DNA from 3 places in the Streptomyces sp. NPDC026394 genome. Region 2 is predicted to be linked to each of the others. Evidence: riboswitches for the same ligand, from Rfam matches in the RefSeq annotation. Region 2 holds a riboswitch; each other region holds the start of a gene.

What was found. A riboswitch is a leader RNA that binds a small molecule or an ion and turns the genes downstream of it on or off. The one in region 2 is predicted to bind cyclic di-AMP.
Region 1: linked by a shared signal. The riboswitch ahead of ACZ4QV_RS33225 (M23 family metallopeptidase) and the one ahead of ACZ4QV_RS08885 (transglycosylase family protein) in region 2 are both predicted to bind cyclic di-AMP.
Region 3: linked by a shared signal. The riboswitch ahead of ACZ4QV_RS36510 (C40 family peptidase) and the one ahead of ACZ4QV_RS08885 (transglycosylase family protein) in region 2 are both predicted to bind cyclic di-AMP.

Annotation. Positions count from the first base shown of each region.
Region 1 covers NZ_JBVHPX010000020.1:126,450-131,565, forward strand. Annotated here, with positions in the region: gene ACZ4QV_RS33215 (M16 family metallopeptidase) at 1-666, shown strand, start outside; gene ACZ4QV_RS33220 (M16 family metallopeptidase) at 687-2,054, shown strand; cyclic di-AMP (ydaO/yuaA leader) riboswitch at 2,409-2,563, shown strand; gene ACZ4QV_RS33225 (M23 family metallopeptidase) at 2,577-3,374, shown strand; gene ACZ4QV_RS33230 (GntR family transcriptional regulator) at 3,604-4,296, shown strand; gene ACZ4QV_RS33235 (HPr family phosphocarrier protein) at 4,656-4,937, opposite strand.
Region 2 covers NZ_JBVHPX010000003.1:112,899-118,014, reverse strand. Annotated here, with positions in the region: gene ACZ4QV_RS08900 (DUF6479 family protein) at 1-185, shown strand, start outside; gene ACZ4QV_RS08895 (cytochrome P450 family protein) at 303-1,601, shown strand; gene ACZ4QV_RS08890 (transglycosylase family protein) at 1,825-2,838, shown strand; cyclic di-AMP (ydaO/yuaA leader) riboswitch at 3,091-3,261, shown strand; gene ACZ4QV_RS08885 (transglycosylase family protein) at 3,263-3,961, shown strand; gene eno (phosphopyruvate hydratase) at 4,400-5,116, shown strand, end outside.
Region 3 covers NZ_JBVHPX010000026.1:58,457-63,572, forward strand. Annotated here, with positions in the region: gene ACZ4QV_RS36490 (helix-turn-helix domain-containing protein) at 1-783, opposite strand, end outside; gene ACZ4QV_RS36495 (ATP-binding protein) at 1,094-1,522, shown strand; gene ACZ4QV_RS36500 (hypothetical protein) at 1,550-2,149, opposite strand; gene ACZ4QV_RS36505 (DUF6328 family protein) at 2,327-2,935, opposite strand; gene ACZ4QV_RS36510 (C40 family peptidase) at 3,068-3,541, opposite strand; cyclic di-AMP (ydaO/yuaA leader) riboswitch at 3,545-3,709, opposite strand; gene ACZ4QV_RS36515 (hypothetical protein) at 4,181-4,486, opposite strand; gene ACZ4QV_RS36520 (ATP-dependent Clp protease proteolytic subunit) at 4,494-5,116, opposite strand, start outside.

The DNA of each region.
Region 1 (5,116 bases), on a different contig from region 2:
TCCATCCCCGGCCACGAGGGCAAGCAGCCGCCGCGTGACGGCTCCCTCCCGGAGGTCATCGGCAAGGAGCTGCGCGAGGTCGTCGAGGAGGACGTGCCCTCCCGTGCCCTGATGGCCGCCTACCGCCTGCCGCACGACGGCACCCGTGAGGCCGACGCGGCCGACCTGGCGCTGACGGTGCTCGGCGGCGGCGAGTCCTCGCGGCTGTACAACCGCCTGGTGCGCCGTGACCGTACGGCCGTGGCGGCGGGCTTCGGCCTGCTCCGGCTGGCCGGCGCCCCCTCGCTGGGCTGGCTGGACGTGAAGACCTCCGGCGGCGTCGAGGTGCCGGAGATCGAGAGGGCCGTGGACGAGGAGCTGGCCCGCTTCGCGGACGAGGGGCCGAGCCCCGAGGAGATGGAGCGCGCGCAGGCCCAGCTGGAGCGTGAGTGGCTGGACCGCCTCGCCACGGCCGCCGGGCGCGCCGACGAACTGTGCCGGTTCGCGGTCCTGTTCGGCGACCCGCAGCTCGCCCTGACCGCCGTGCGGCGCGTCCTGGAGATCACCCCGCAGGAGGTGCAGGAGGTCGCCAAGGCCCGGCTGCGCCCCGACAACCGCGCGGTGCTCGTGTACGAGCCGACCGAGCCGACCGCCGCCGAGGACAACGACGAGGAGGCGGCCCAGTGAGTGACGCCGTCAGCAGCACGATGACCTTCCACCCGCAGCCGGCCGGCGGCGACCCCAAGCCGTGGGCCTTCCCGGCCCCCGAGCGCGGACAGCTCCCCAACGGCCTCACGGTCCTGCGCAGCCACCGCCCCGGCCAGCAGGTCGTCGCCGTCGAGGTCGACATCGTCGCGCCCCTGGAGGCCGAGCCGGCGGGCCTGGACGGCGTCGCCACGATCATGGCGCGCGCCCTGTCCGAGGGCACCGACAAACACGACGCCGAGGAGTTCGCCGCCGAGCTGGAGCGCTGCGGCGCCACTCTGGACGCGCACGCCGACCACCCCGGCGTCCGGGTGTCCCTGGAGGTCCCGGCCTCCCGGCTGGACAAGGCCCTCGGCCTGCTCGCCGACGCCCTGCGCGCCCCCGCCTTCCCGGACGGCGAGGTCGAGCGCCTGGTGCACAACCGCCTCGACGAGATCCCGCACGAGCTGGCCAACCCGGCCCGGCGCGCCGCGATGGCCCTGTCCAAGGAGCTGTTCCCGGCCGACTCCCGGATGTCGCGGCCGCGCCAGGGCACCGAGGAGACCGTCACCCGGATCGACGCGGCGGCCGTGCGCGCCTTCTACGAGGCACATGTACGCCCCGCCACGGCCACCGCCGTCGTCGTCGGCGACTTCACCGGCGTCGACCTGGACGCGGCCCTCACGGAGACCCTCGGCGCCTGGACGGGGTCGCCCGCCGAACCGGTGAAGGCCAGCCCGATCACCGCCGACGACACCGGCCGTGTCGTGATCGTCGACCGCCCCGGCGCCGTCCAGACCCAGCTGCTGATCGGCCGGATCGGCGCCGACCGGCACGACCGCGTCTGGCCCGCGCAGGTGCTCGGCACGTACTGCCTGGGCGGCACCCTCACCTCCCGCCTGGACCGGGTGCTGCGCGAGGAGAAGGGCTACACCTACGGGGTGCGTTCCTTCGGGCAGGTGCTGCGCTCCTCGGCCGACGGCGACGGCGCCGCGATGCTCGCCATCAGCGGCTCGGTGGACACCGCCTCCACCGGTCCGGCGCTGGACGACCTCTGGAAGGTGCTGCGCACCCTCGCGGCGGAGGGCCTGACGGACGCCGAGCGCGACGTGGCCGTACAGAACCTCGTCGGGGTCGCGCCGCTGAAGTACGAGACCGCGGCGGCCGTCGCAGGCACCCTCGCGGACCAGGTCGAGCAGCAGCTTCCGGACGACTACCAGGCCCGGCTGTACGAGCGGCTGGCGCGGACCGGCACGGTCGAGGCGACCGCCGCGGCCGTCAACGCCTTCCCGGTCGACCGGCTGGTGACGGTCCTGGTGGGTGACGCCGCCGAGATCGAGGAGCCCGTCAAGGCGCTCGGCATCGGAGAGGTGACGGTCGTCAAGGGCTGAGGAGCGTCACCGGCACGTCACGCCGCACGTCACTTCGGCACGTCACGCCGACGCGTCACACCGGCACGTCTTCGGCGCGGGGCGGACAGCCTCCGTCCGGTGGTGGCCGACGGCTGCCGGTGAGGGCCGGCGGTGGCTGGCGGCCCGTGACCCGGGCGTGTGACGAACGGTCACATAGGGGATCCAGTGGTGCGCAGGCGCCACTGGATCTTCTTTATGTCCCAATTGTTGGGGGTAGTTGCAGGGTGCCCGTGTGGCGTACGGCACAAAATCGGGGTTCTGTTTGCCGATTGAAAGTTGCCGCGTTTAGCGTCGATCCGGCTGTCCGCAGGATCGCCGCCGCAACCGCGGCACGGACAGTCATCGCCGAGTCCCCGTACGGCGCGAGCCAGGGGAGCCGGGGACCCATGTCCCCTGGGGTGAATCGGACGCCTTCCCGGAGGTGCCCGTAGGAGACCTTCCTGCTCCGAACCCGTCAGCTAACCCGGTAGGCGAGAGGGAAGGAAAGGACACAGCCAGCCCATGGCGTTCACCCGTGCCACCGGGAAGCACCGTGGTCCGAGCCGCAGCGCGCGGACGACCCGTAACCTCGCCGGCATAGCCACGCTCGCCGCGTCCGGCGTCATCGCCTCCGTCGCCTCCCCGGCCCTGGCGGCCGGCAACCCGGACGACGCGAGCAACCACGACACCGGCCTCCACCACGCCGTCGTCCTCGGTGACGAGCTCGCCGAGCAGATCGAGGCGCAGGCCGACGCGCAGCAGGAGGCCGCCGAGGCCGCCGCCGCGCAGGCCAAGGCCGAGGCCGAGGCGCGCAAGCAGGCCGAGGAGGCCAAGCGCCAGGCCGAGGCCGAGGCCAAGAAGGAGCGCGAGGCCAAGGAGCGCGCCGCCCGCGAGGCCGAGCGCAAGCGCCTGCTCATGTACGTCGCGCCCGTCGACGGTTCCTACGTCTCCACCAGCTACAAGGCGTCCAGCGGCCTGTGGTCCTCCGGCAGCCACACCGGCATCGACTTCCACGCCTCCTCCGGCACCACCGTCCACGCCGTCGGCTCGGGCACCGTTGTCGAGGCCGGCTGGGGCGGCGCGTACGGGAACAACGTCGTCATCAAGATGAACGACGGCACCTACACCCAGTACGGCCATCTGTCGTCGATCAACGTCTCGGTCGGCCAGACCGTCACCCCGGGCCAGCAGATCGCCCTGTCGGGCAACACCGGCAACACCACCGGCGCGCACCTGCACTTCGAGGCCCGCACCTCGGCGGAGTACGGCTCGGACATGGACCCGGTCGCCTACCTGCGCTCGCACGGCGTGAACGTCTGACGGACATCCGTCCCGCTCGTCACTCCCGTCGCACCCGTCCCCCGTACGATGCCCCGGCCCTCGTGGCCGGGGCATCTGCGTTTCCGCCTGCGCGGCACCTGGCCAAAAAATATCCATGAATGTGCCATGGCCGTCGGATATCCGGTTCCTGTCGCATAGAGTCACTCGAAAGTCGCCGCCCGGCGGCAATTCCGGAAGTTCCCAGCGGATTACGGTGGAGGCGCAGGCGATGCGAGGTCCCCTTTCCGCGCACGTGGTGTGCACGGCGATCCGCGGCGACATCGTATCCGGCGTTCTCCCGCCGGGCAGCCGCCTGATCGAGGAAATGCTGGCCGGTCGTTACGGGGTCTCCCGCGTTCCCGTGCGAGAGGCGTTGCGTACGTTGCAGTCGGAGGGCTTCGTCGTCATCCGGCACCACGCGGGTGCCTGCGTGGCCGAGCCGACCGAACGGGAAGCGGCCGACGCCCTGGACATCCGGGCGCTGCTGGAGCCGCTCGGCGCCGCCCGCGCCGCCACCCGCCGCACCGCGGCCCATCTCAAGGTGCTGCGCGGCGTCGTGCGGCTGGGCCGTGAGCGGACCCGGCACGGTCACCGCGCCGAGCTGCGCCAACTCGACGGCTGGTTCCACGAGACGCTCGCCCAGGCATCCGGCAGCACGGGCCTGGCGGCGCTGCTCACCCAGGTACGACGCAAGATCGACTGGATGTACGTGGTCGACCTCCCGGCCCGCGACGAGCGCTCCTGGGAGGAGCACGGGGCGGTGCTGGACGCGGTGAGCCGCGGGGACGCCGAGCGGGCCCGCGCCCTGATGGCGGCGCACATCGAGCGCTCGCGCCCGGCGTACCGGCTGCGTCCGGTGGTCCCCGGGCCGACGGTGAGGAGTTCGAAACAGCCCGTAAACACGGCGCGCGAACGGAATTAACGTGCGGGCCGTATACAAGCGGTAGGGGATTTCGCCGGAGGAATGGCGCGGGTTTCGATGCGGCGCTGCGGGCTGCGAAAAGCGCGGGAAAGCGGGAATCCCGTCAGGTGCGGGTTGATTGCCGCGAGGGGTGCGCAGGGGGAGCGGAAGAACCCCAGAGGGATCGGGATGGCGACGCGGAGGGGGATTGCTCGGCGTATCCCTTAGTGATGGCATGCCCTGGAGCGATGGCGCGCGAATTTTCCCGGTCGCCGCCTGCCGGTCGCGGCGTACGGCACCGCACGAAAAACGGCCCCGCCCCGGCGCCGGTGACCCGGCTACCGCGGCGGAGCCGCGAACACAGTGACCCGCGAAGCGGTTCAGACGGTCTCCGGGAGCTCCTCAAGGCCCTCGGCGACCAGCTTCGCGAGGCGGTCGAGCGCGGCGTCGGCGCCCTCGGCGTCGGAGGCCAGCACGATCTCCTCGCCACCCTGGGCGCCCAGGCCCAGCACGGCCAGCATGGAGGCCGCGTTGACCGGGTTGCCGTCGGCCTTCGCGATCGTCACGGGAACCCCGGCGGCGGTGGCCGCACGGACGAAGATCGAGGCGGGGCGGGCGTGCAGACCCTCGGCCCAACCGACATTGACGCGGCGCTCAGCCATGGTGTTGCCCTTCAAGTCGTAACGGTTGTCTAGACCAGTGTCTCATGTCGCCGGGAGTGCTCCGGCAGCCCGCGGCGGCGCCGTAGGCGGCGCTTTTCGCAGGCCGGAGGCACGCTACCGGCGGGTCGTCGGCGTACGCCCGTACCGTCCGCCATCCGGGACCACGCCGTCCGGGACCT
Region 2 (5,116 bases):
AGAACCCGACCGGGTACGAGAGCGAGCTGCGCGACCCGAACGAGGTGCCGCGCGACGGCGACCACCGGCTGACCCCGCACGAACTGCCGGACTACGGCAACGCCCCCACCCGGCACGGCGACGACCAGGACCGGGAGCGCAAGCGCTGGCAGGACGGGCACAGCGGGTCCTTCGGCGGGGGTTAACGTCGAGGGGTGCGCCCGCAGACCCCTCTCCCCGCCGAATCTCCCGCCAACCCCGCTGCCGGTCTCCCCGCCGGCGAGCGGCCCGCCGACCCCTCCGGGGCCGGGCCCGCCTGCCCCGTGACCGGCCCCGCGGCCGCCCCCGCCTGCCCCGTGACCGGCCCCGCGGCCGCCCCCGCCTGCCCGGAACTGTTCACCTGGGAGTTCGCCTCCGACCCGTACCCGGCGTACGCCTGGCTGCGCGAGCACGCGCCCGTACACCGGACACGGCTGCCCAGCGGCGTCGAGGCCTGGCTGGTGACCCGGTACACGGACGCGCGGCAGGCGCTCGCCGACACCCGGCTGTCGAAGAACCCGGTGCACCACAGCGAGGCCGCGCACGGCAAGGGCAAGGTCGGCATCCCCGGCGAACGCGGCGCGAACCTGATGACCCATCTGCTCAACATCGACCCGCCGGACCACACCCGGCTGCGCCGGCTGGTCTCCAAGGCGTTCACCCCGCGCCGCATCGCCCGGTTCGCGCCGCGCGTACAGGAACTGACCGACGCGTTCATCGACTCCTTCGCGGAGCGCGGCGAGGCCGACCTCATCCACGAGTTCGCCTTCCCGCTGCCCATCTACGCCATCTGCGACCTGCTCGGCGTCCCGCGCGAGGACCAGGACGACTTCCGCGACTGGGCCGGGATGATGATCCGGCACGGCGGCGGGCCGCGCGGCGGCGTCGCCCGGTCGGTGAAGAAGATGCGCGGCTACCTCGCCGAGCTGATCCACCGCAAGCGCGAGTCGCTGGGCGACGAAGGCGCCGACGACCTGATCTCCGGCCTGATCCGCGCCTCCGACCACGGCGAGCACCTGACCGAGAACGAGGCCGCCGCGATGGCCTTCATCCTCCTGTTCGCCGGCTTCGAGACCACCGTCAACCTCATCGGCAACGGCGTGTACCAGTTGCTGCGCCACCCCGAGCAGCGGCAGTTGCTCCAGAAGGCCGCCGCCGAGGGCGACGAGGAGCTGCTCGCCACCGGCGTCGAGGAGCTGCTGCGCTACGACGGCCCGGTCGAGCTGGCCACCTGGCGCTTCGCCACCCGGGACCTCACCCTCGGCGGGCAGCGGATCGCCGAGGGCGACCCGGTCCTGGTCGTCCTGGCCGCCGCCGACCGCGACCCCGGGCGTTTCCCGGGGCCGGACGTCCTGGACCTGTCCCGCCGCGACAACCAGCACCTCGGATACGGCCACGGCATCCACTACTGCCTGGGCGCGCCGCTGGCCCGCCTCGAAGGGCAGACCGCGATAGCCACCCTGCTGAACCGGCTGCCGGACCTCCGGCTCGGCGCCGACCCGGACGAACTGCGCTGGCGCGGCGGACTGATCATGCGCGGGCTGCGGGCCCTGCCGGTGGAGTTCACCCCCGTACAGAGATGACGCGGTACCCGTACACGCGGTTCCGCGCACCCGCTGTACATGACATCCCGTCAGGCCGTGACCTGCGCGTGATCTCCGCTACACCGGCTTGTGACGGACGGGCCGTCCCGCTACTTTCAACCGTTTGAAAGGCCGGGGCGGGCGGCGCGGCAGCGCACGGGCCACGCAGCCGACGGTGCCGGCCTCTCGACGACAACTCAACCGCCGCTCGAAAGGCAACCGCATGCGCTCCGGGAACGGCCGTCACCGACGCCCCCGCCAGGCTCCGGCCATCTTCGTCACGGCGGGAGTCGCCGGCGGCGCCCTCGCCATGCCCCTGCTCGCCGCGAGCAGCGCCAACGCCGCCGACGCGGCCACCTGGGACCGCGTCGCGCAGTGCGAGAGCAGCGGGGTGTGGAGCGCCAACGCCGGCAACGGGTTCTACGGCGGGCTCCAGCTCACCCAGGAGATGTGGGACCGCTACGGCGGCCCGTCGTACGCCTCGCGCCCCGACCTGGCCAGCCGGTCGCAGCAGATAGCCGTCGCCGAGTCGATCCTCGCCGCGCGCGGCCCCGACACCTGGCCGAGCTGCGCGGTGAACGCGGGGCTCAAGCAGGGGGGCAGCGGGCCGGACGTCGACCCGGGCGGTACGGCGACGCCGTCCCCGGAGCCCTCCTCGCCGTCCCCGTCCACCCCGCCGCCCTCGTCCGAGCCGTCCAAGCCGTCCAAGCCGTCCGGGACGCCGGGATCCGGCGGTACGCGCACCCCGGAGCCGAAGCCGTCGCCCACCGGCCCGGCCGGCACCCCGGACCCGTCCCGTACGCCGGATCCGTCCGGCACGGGCCGTACGCAGGACCCGTCGCGGCCCACCGGCCCGGCCACCCCGGACGACGGCGCCTCCACGAGCCCCACCGCGCCCCCGTCGCAGGGCAAGCACCGCGGCCGGCCCGCCGAGCAGCCCGGCACGGGTGCGGGTACGGGCGCGGACACGGGTGCCGGCGGGGGCACGGGCTCCGGCGACGCGGGCCGGTCCGGCGGGGGGCACCCCTCGCGGGGCGGCGACGCGCACCGTACGGACCCGGGCGCGCCGGGCGACTACACCGTGCGGCCCGGTGACAACCTGTCAGTCATCGCGGCGGACCGCGGGGTCACCGGGGGCTGGCCGGCGCTCTACGCGGCCAACAAAGGCGTCATCGGGGGCGATCCGGACCTTATCCACCCTGGTCAGCGCCTTGAGCTCGGAGACCAGCAGGGATAGTTCGCAGGTATTTGCCCGCTTTGGTGAAAGTGAGACATGGATCTCGTTCGGGACCGCGGTGACCGTCCCGTCCGTTGTTTCCAAACCTGCGGCGACCTGCGGAAATGTGATGATCCTGTGATGTCTGGGGGTCAACTGGCCTCAGATGTAGGGGTTTGAACCCGCGGGGTGTTCCTGTTTACCGTCTTCATCGCTCGCCAAAGCGGGCCCTTCGATCGCACGCCGAATCCTGCCGGTGGTCGGAGGTCACTCGACGCGAGAGCGCCGAAGGCAGGAGCGGGGGACCCAAGGTAAGCGCCGGCCCCGCCCGCGGAAGCGGGTCCAACCGGCTAGGGGTGAAGCCATGTGTGAAGCACACACGGCCGGGCAACTCACATGGCCCGAACCCGACAGCTCACCTCGCAGGCGTCGGTGAGGAACAACCATGCTGAACACCAAGGGCAAGCACCGTCGTCCCTCCAAGGCCGTCCGCGTCGCCACGCTGGCGGGCGTCGCCGGTGCCGCTGTGGCCGTCCCGCTGATGGGCGCCACCTCTGCCTCCGCCGCGGGCAACAACTGGGACGCCGTCGCCCAGTGCGAGTCCGGTGGCAACTGGTCGATCAACACCGGTAACGGCTACTACGGTGGCCTGCAGTTCTCGAACTCCAGCTGGGCCGCCGCCGGCGGTACCCAGTACGCCCCGCGCGCCGACCAGGCCAGCAAGAGCCAGCAGATCGCCGCGGCCGAGCGCCTGCTCGCCATCCAGGGCCCGGGTGCCTGGACCTGCGCCGGCGGCCACCTCGGCCAGGGCAACGCGAACGCCAAGGCCGACGGCGGCTCGTCGCAGGGCAGCAGCTCGCACAAGTCGTACAAGTCGAAGCGCTCCTACTCCGCCCCGCAGAACACCTCGCGCTCCGAGGCCCGCAAGCAGGGCGAGGAGCTGGCCCGCAAGACCCCGGCCCCGGCCCAGAAGTCCACGCCGAAGTCGAACCCCGAGGGCAACTACACCGTGAAGTCCGGTGACACCCTCGCCAAGATCGCCGCTTCCCACGGCAAGAACTGGAAGTCGGTCTACGCGAACAACAAGTCCGTCATCGGCGGCAACCCCAACCTGATCTTCCCGGGCCAGAAGCTGGCCGTCTGAGCCGGCTCCGGTCCTGAGAGATCCCGGGTGACCGTGGCACTCCGTACGTACGGCGGTACGTACGGGCGGCCCGGCTCCCCGGAAGCCGCTCACCCCGGGAATCCGCTCTTCCCGTGAGACTGCCCCGTCACGGCACCTGTCCCCCGCAGGCGCCGCGGCGGGGCTTCTCCCGTTCCCCGGCCCCCCGGGCCACGAGCCCCGGCCGGGCCCGTCCAGGACCCGCCCAGGGCCCTGGAGGCCACCGTCCCGGCCGCTCCGCCGGACCCGCCCCGCCCCCGTCCGCCGACTTCTCCCTTCAGCGAACATTGCACCCATACGTCCCGTGAACAGGGCCTTTGTGGGTGTATTCGGCCCGAGGGCCGGGCTGGCGGCGAGCGGAACCCCCGGAGGCCGTTAGGCTCGTGCTGCAGAACTCCAGACACCCATGAAGGAGACAACGTGCCGTCCATCGACGTCGTCGTAGCTCGCGAGATCCTCGACTCGCGAGGCAACCCCACGGTCGAGGTCGAGGTCGGCCTCGACGACGGCAGCACCGGCCGTGCCGCCGTCCCGTCCGGCGCCTCGACCGGCGCCTTCGAGGCCATCGAGCTGCGCGACGGTGACCCGGCCCGCTACCAGGGCAAGGGCGTGGAGAAGGCCGTCCTCGCGGTCATCGAGCAGATCGGCCCGGAGCTCGTCGGCTACGACGCCACGGAGCAGCGCCTGATCGACCAGGCCATGTTCGACCTGGACGCCACCGACAACAAGGGCTCGCTCGGCGCCAACGCCATCCTCGGCGTCTCCCTGGCCGTCGCGCACGCCGCCTCCGAGGCCAGCGACCTGCCGCTGTTCCGCTACCTCGGCGGCCCGAACGCCCACGTGCTGCCGGTCCCGATGATGAACATCCTGAACGGCGGCTCGCACGCCGACTCCAACGTGGACATCCAGGAATTCATGATCGCCCCGATCGGCGCGGAGTCCTTCTCCGAGGCGCTGCGCTGGGGCACCGAGGTCTACCACACCCTCAAGAAGGTCCTGAAGGGCAAGGGCCTGGCCACCGGCCTGGGCGACGAGGGCGGCTTCGCCCCGAACCTGGGCTCCAACCGCGAGGCCCTGGACCTGATCCTCGAAGCGATCAAGGAAGCCGGCTACACCCCCGGCCAGGACATCGCGCTG
Region 3 (5,116 bases), on a different contig from region 2:
CCTGAGGTCTGCTTTCTGCTCCAAGTAGAGGCTACTCGTCAAATGGTCGAGAACAACCACATCTAAGTCAGAAGTGAGCGGAAATGAGAAGATAACGAAAGGGCCGGTGATGCCGATGTGCACACCGGATGCGAAGGGCAGTACCTGGAGTCGCACATGCGGCAATTGCCCCACGTCCAGAATGTGCCGGAGCTGGGCGGCCATCACCCCGGGCGGGCCGACCTCCCGGCGCAGTACCGCCTCGTCCAGCACCGCGCACAACTCCAGCGGCCGCTCACCGCGCAGCACCTCCTGGCGGGCGACGCGCACCTCCACCAGCTCCTCGACCTGCTGCGCCGGCAGGTCCGACAGCGTGGCGCGGGTCACCGCCCGCGCATAATCCGGCGTCTGCAGCAGGCCCGGCACCACCGTCGTCTCCAGCGTGCGCGCCCGGGACGCCCCGTACTCCAGACTGATGAAGTCCCGGTACTCCGGCGGCAGCAGGTCGCGATAGGTGTGCCACCAGCCGTGCCGCCCGCTGTCGCCGTCGCCGTCCTGTCCGCCGTTCCCGCACAGCGCCGCCAGCAGCGCGCGCAGCTCGGTGTCCCGCACGCCGTACGCGTCCAGCAGCAGTTCGACGTCGGCCGGCCGGGCACCGCTGCGCCCGGTCTCGATGCGGCTGACCTTGGACTGGTGCCAGCCGACCAGCCGCGCCGCCTCGCCGCTGGTGAATCCGGCCAGTGTCCGCTGACGCCGCAATTCCGCGCCCAGCTTGCGGCGGCGCACCGCGGGCCCGTACCGCATACCGCTCCCTCCGTACTTCTCCCCGGGTGCGCCGCGGATGCGCCCGCTCCCAGATGGCCGGTTCCGATCCGACAGTGTGCCGCGCAAATACGGTCTCGCGTAGCAGAGTTCACCGCTTCGGGCGACAGATATATGCACTTCTTGGTGGATGACGCGTCACCGTCGCAGCAAGAGTGGCAGGCTGGCGCAGAGCAGCAGTCCGAGGCCGGAGCCGAAGGGACCGGAAAGGGCCCGGGAGGCCGCACGCGATGGCGGCTTCCTCCGGCGGCGGGCCGGAGTCGAGCCTCGGTGGGAAAGGGACGGCGTCGCGATGGCAGACCACCAGGAATCCTCACTCACTCTGCCCAGCGCACCGGCGTCGGTGGCGGAGGCCCGCAGGTACGTCATGGACGTCCTGGCCGAATGGGGCCTGCCGGACGGGACGGAGCCGGCCGACACCGTACGGCTGATCGTCTCCGAACTCGCCACCAACGCCGTGCAGCACACGTTCGGGCAGTCACCGGCCTTCACCGTCGACGTCCGGCTGGACCGCGACGAGCGGCTGTGGATCGGCGTCACCGACGATCATCCGCGCTGGCCGAAACGGCTGCCGGCCGCCGTGCAGCAGGACAACGGCCGGGGCATGGTGATCGTCCGCTTCCTCGCCGCCGAGTCCGGTGGGCAGGTGACGGTCGAACCCACCGCGGCCGGGGGGAAGACCGTTTGGCTCACGTTGCCGTGGAAGCCGTTCCTGCCCTGAAGAAGGAATCGGTCGGCGTCGGGTTCGTCAGGGCTTGGTGAGGAAGCGCGGTCTGCGGCGGCGGCCCGTACTGCAGGCGCAGCCCACGCCCTCGTCCCGCACCTGCCGGTAGGTGGGGCTGGTCGTACGGCCGCAGCGGGCACAGTGGCACGGCCACGGCTCGTAGGCGCCGGGACAGGGGCCCAGCGGGGTCAGCCCCGCGGCGTGCATCACGCGTTCGGCGACGGTGGCCGGGCCAGGGGCGTTCGGTGGCGGCTGGAGCGGCGGCGGGACGGCCGGGGGCAGGGATGCTGCGGGAGGCGTGGGAGGTGCCGGTGCTGCGGGGGTCGGGGGAGGTACCGATACTGCGCCGTTGGCGGGGGATGCCGGGCCTGCGGTCGCGGGGGCCTGCGGTCCCGCGGGGATGATCGTGCCCATGGGGGCGGCCGGGCCAGGGGTAGCCACCGAACCCCCGCCCGCCCCGGCGCCGAGGTCGCCGGGGTGCCACTGATGCAGGCAGGCGGCGCACCACCACAGCAGTTCGCCGGCGCCGTAGACACCCTCGTCCTCCCACAGCACGTCCGTGCTGCCGCAGGCCGGGCAGGGGGTGGCGGGGGAGCGGCGGCGCAGAAGTCCGCGCAGGTTCACGAGTCGGTCCTGGTGTGCGTGTGCTGGGGCAGGTGCCTGTGCATGGGTCTCCTCACGTGCTGAGGAGACTCCATCGGTTCTCCGTCGTCAAAGCAAGGACGACCAGGTCACAAAAGATCCCGACGGCGCCGCCCCCGGAGCGCCGCACCGGGAGGCCACCCCCGGGCCTCCCGGTGTTCAGGAGGACGCGTCGCGATCCGGCGGCTTGAGGTGCCCGTTCCGGTGACCCAGTACGCGGGGCAGCAGTGCCCACAGGCCGCCGCACGTCACCAGCGTCACCGAACCCGCCACCACCCCCGCCCCGCGCCCCAGTACGACGTCGACGACGAGGAGCACGGCACCGGCCAGCGCCAGTGCGAGGACCGCCATCCCGGCTGCCGTCAGCCGCGCGGAGACCTCCACGATCAGCCCCTTCGCGCGCCGCCGGAACAGCACCCGGTGCACCGCGGCGGGCGCGGTGAGCAGCAGCGTCGCCAGCACCGCCAGCAGTAACGTGCCCACGTAGAAGCCGCGTTGCGTGGTGTCCAGGGACACAAATCGCGGGGTGAACGCCAGGGTGAGCAGGAAGGCGAACAGGATCTGCACACCGGTCTGCAGGACGCGCAGCTCCTGGAGCAGTTCGCCGAAGTTGCGGTCGTAGCGTTCCAGAGGCGTCTCGTTGCGGTCCGCGTACCCGGTGTACCGGGCGGAACCGCGCGGCCGGGGCGGCTCGGACGTTTCGCTCGTTCCCGGCAGTTCGGGGTGGCCTGGCAGTTCGTCGCGGTGGTCGTCGGTGAGGGGGGCCATTGCGTGCGGGTATCCGCGGACGCGTTGATCACTCCTCGAAGGCGCACGCGTGTGCGCGAGTTCGCGCCCGCGTTCGCGCCCGCGCGCGGACGGTGCGGGGCTCGTGGCCGCACGGGGGCCCCTCGCGCGCGGTCAGCGCACCCGCCCGTACGAGACGCTGCGTGACCAGATGCGTTCCAGCCGCACCACGGTGCCGGGCTTGGGCGCGTGCCAGATCTTGCCCTTCCCCGCGTAGATGCCCACGTGGTAGATGCCCCGGCGGGAGTGGAAGAAGACCAGGTCACCGGCGCGGCGCGAGGACGCCGACAGGTGCCGGGTGCGGTTGTACTGGGCCGCCGCGGTGCGCGGCAGCCGCTTCCCGGCCCGCTTGAACGAGTACAGCGTCAGCCCTGAGCAGTCGAAACGGTGTGGACCGCTGGCTCCGAACTTGTAGGGCGCCCCCTTCTTGGAAGCGGCGATCTGCAGTGCCGAGGCCGAGGTGGACGCGGCGGCCGCGTCCTCGGTGGCTCCTGGTACGACCAGTGTCCCGCCGACCGTGGCGAGGGCGATGAAGGAGATCACTCCGGCCCGCGCCAGCAGAGGGGAAGCGGTGGTACGCGCAGTCATGCGCAACCCTTCGTCAGCCGCCTGCGAAGGAGTGCCTGTCGGGTTCGGGCAGGCGAAGATGCCCGGTCGTGTCGACGACTTCACCCCAAGGGGCCGTCCGGCCGTGGTGGCCGGCGGTCCCGTCGTGCTCGGGTCCTCCGCTCCTGCCGGTCCAGGCGCATCGACCAGACATCCGGTACGGCGGCAGGATTGGGCGTCCGCCCGGACCGCCCCACCGCTGTGGCGGGGGCTTGTCGTCGAAGCGATCGTTGCGCACCTCGCGCCCGGATTCCGAGCAGAAACGACTATATGTGACGTTGGTCACGCCTGCGCCATTCGGGTGGACGGGCGTCGTTCCGTGGGAGGCCCGCGACGGGTGAGGACCCGCGTACCAGCCCCGGAACGTCACGTTCCGGGCGACACGTACGTACGCCGCGCAAGCCGTGTGGCGCAGCACGCGGCCCGGTGGCTACGCCGTTCGGGCGAGCCCGATCGGGCTTCGTGTCGCCGAACGGGTGGGCCCTTGCGGTGCTCCGGCACCTCCTGGCCGCCCTGTCACCCTTGCCCGGCGCGTGTCGCGCGGGGCGGGTGGGGGTGCTGGTGCGCCGGAGGTGCGGAGGGAGAGCACTCGTGCCCCCGCCCGGGCGGGGGCACGGCGCGTCAACTTCGCGGCGGAGGTACGGAGATCAGCCGCGCGCGGCGCTCGCCGTCCAGTACGCGCAGGGCCTGCGCCAGGGTTCCCGCGTGCAGTTCGCTCTCGCCCCGGTCGTGCATCAGCGCCAACGCGTCCCGCAGTGCGGTGGTCTTGCCGACCAGGGCCTGTGCGGCACGGAGGCTGCCGTACGTGTCCGTGCCGCGGGCGGGGTTGATGCGGCCCAGCAGGTCCAGGACCGCCAGGTAACTGTCGACGACCTCGCCCTCGGCGCGCGTCAGCGCGGGCAGCGGCGGCAGTTCGGGTGGCCACATACCGGGCTCACCTCGCGCCCGGTGTCGCGGGGTGCTGCTTGCGGCTGCGGGTCAGCCCGTCGATGAGGCCGTACTCCATGGCGGCCTCGGCGCTGAAGACCTTCTCGCGTTCGAGGTCTTCGGTGATCCGCTCGGGGGACTGGCCGGTGTGCCGTACGAGCAGTTCCTCCAGCAGCGCCCGGGTGCGCAGCAGTTCGTCCGCCTGGATGCGGAGGTCGTCGGCCTGCCCCTGCACCGGCTCGTCGAACGAGGGCTGGTGGACGAGGACACGGGCGCCCGGCAGGGCGAGGCGCTTGCCGGGCGCGCCGGCCGCCAGCAGGACCGCGGCGACGGAGGCGGCCTGGCCCAGGCAGACCGTCTCGACGTCGCAGCCGACGAACTGCATCGTGTCGTAGATCGCGGACATCGCGGTGAACGAGCCGCCGGGGGAGTTGATGTAGAGCGAGATGTCCCGGTCGGGCGCATCGTGATCCAGGTGCATGAGCTGGGCGATCACGTCGTTGGCCGCGGCGTCGTCGACCGGGGTGCCCAGGAAGACGATCCGCTCGCCGAGCAGCTTGGAGTACGGGTCCATGGTCCGGGCCCCGTAGGAGGTGCGTTCGGTGAACTCCGGGAGGACGTATCGGGCCT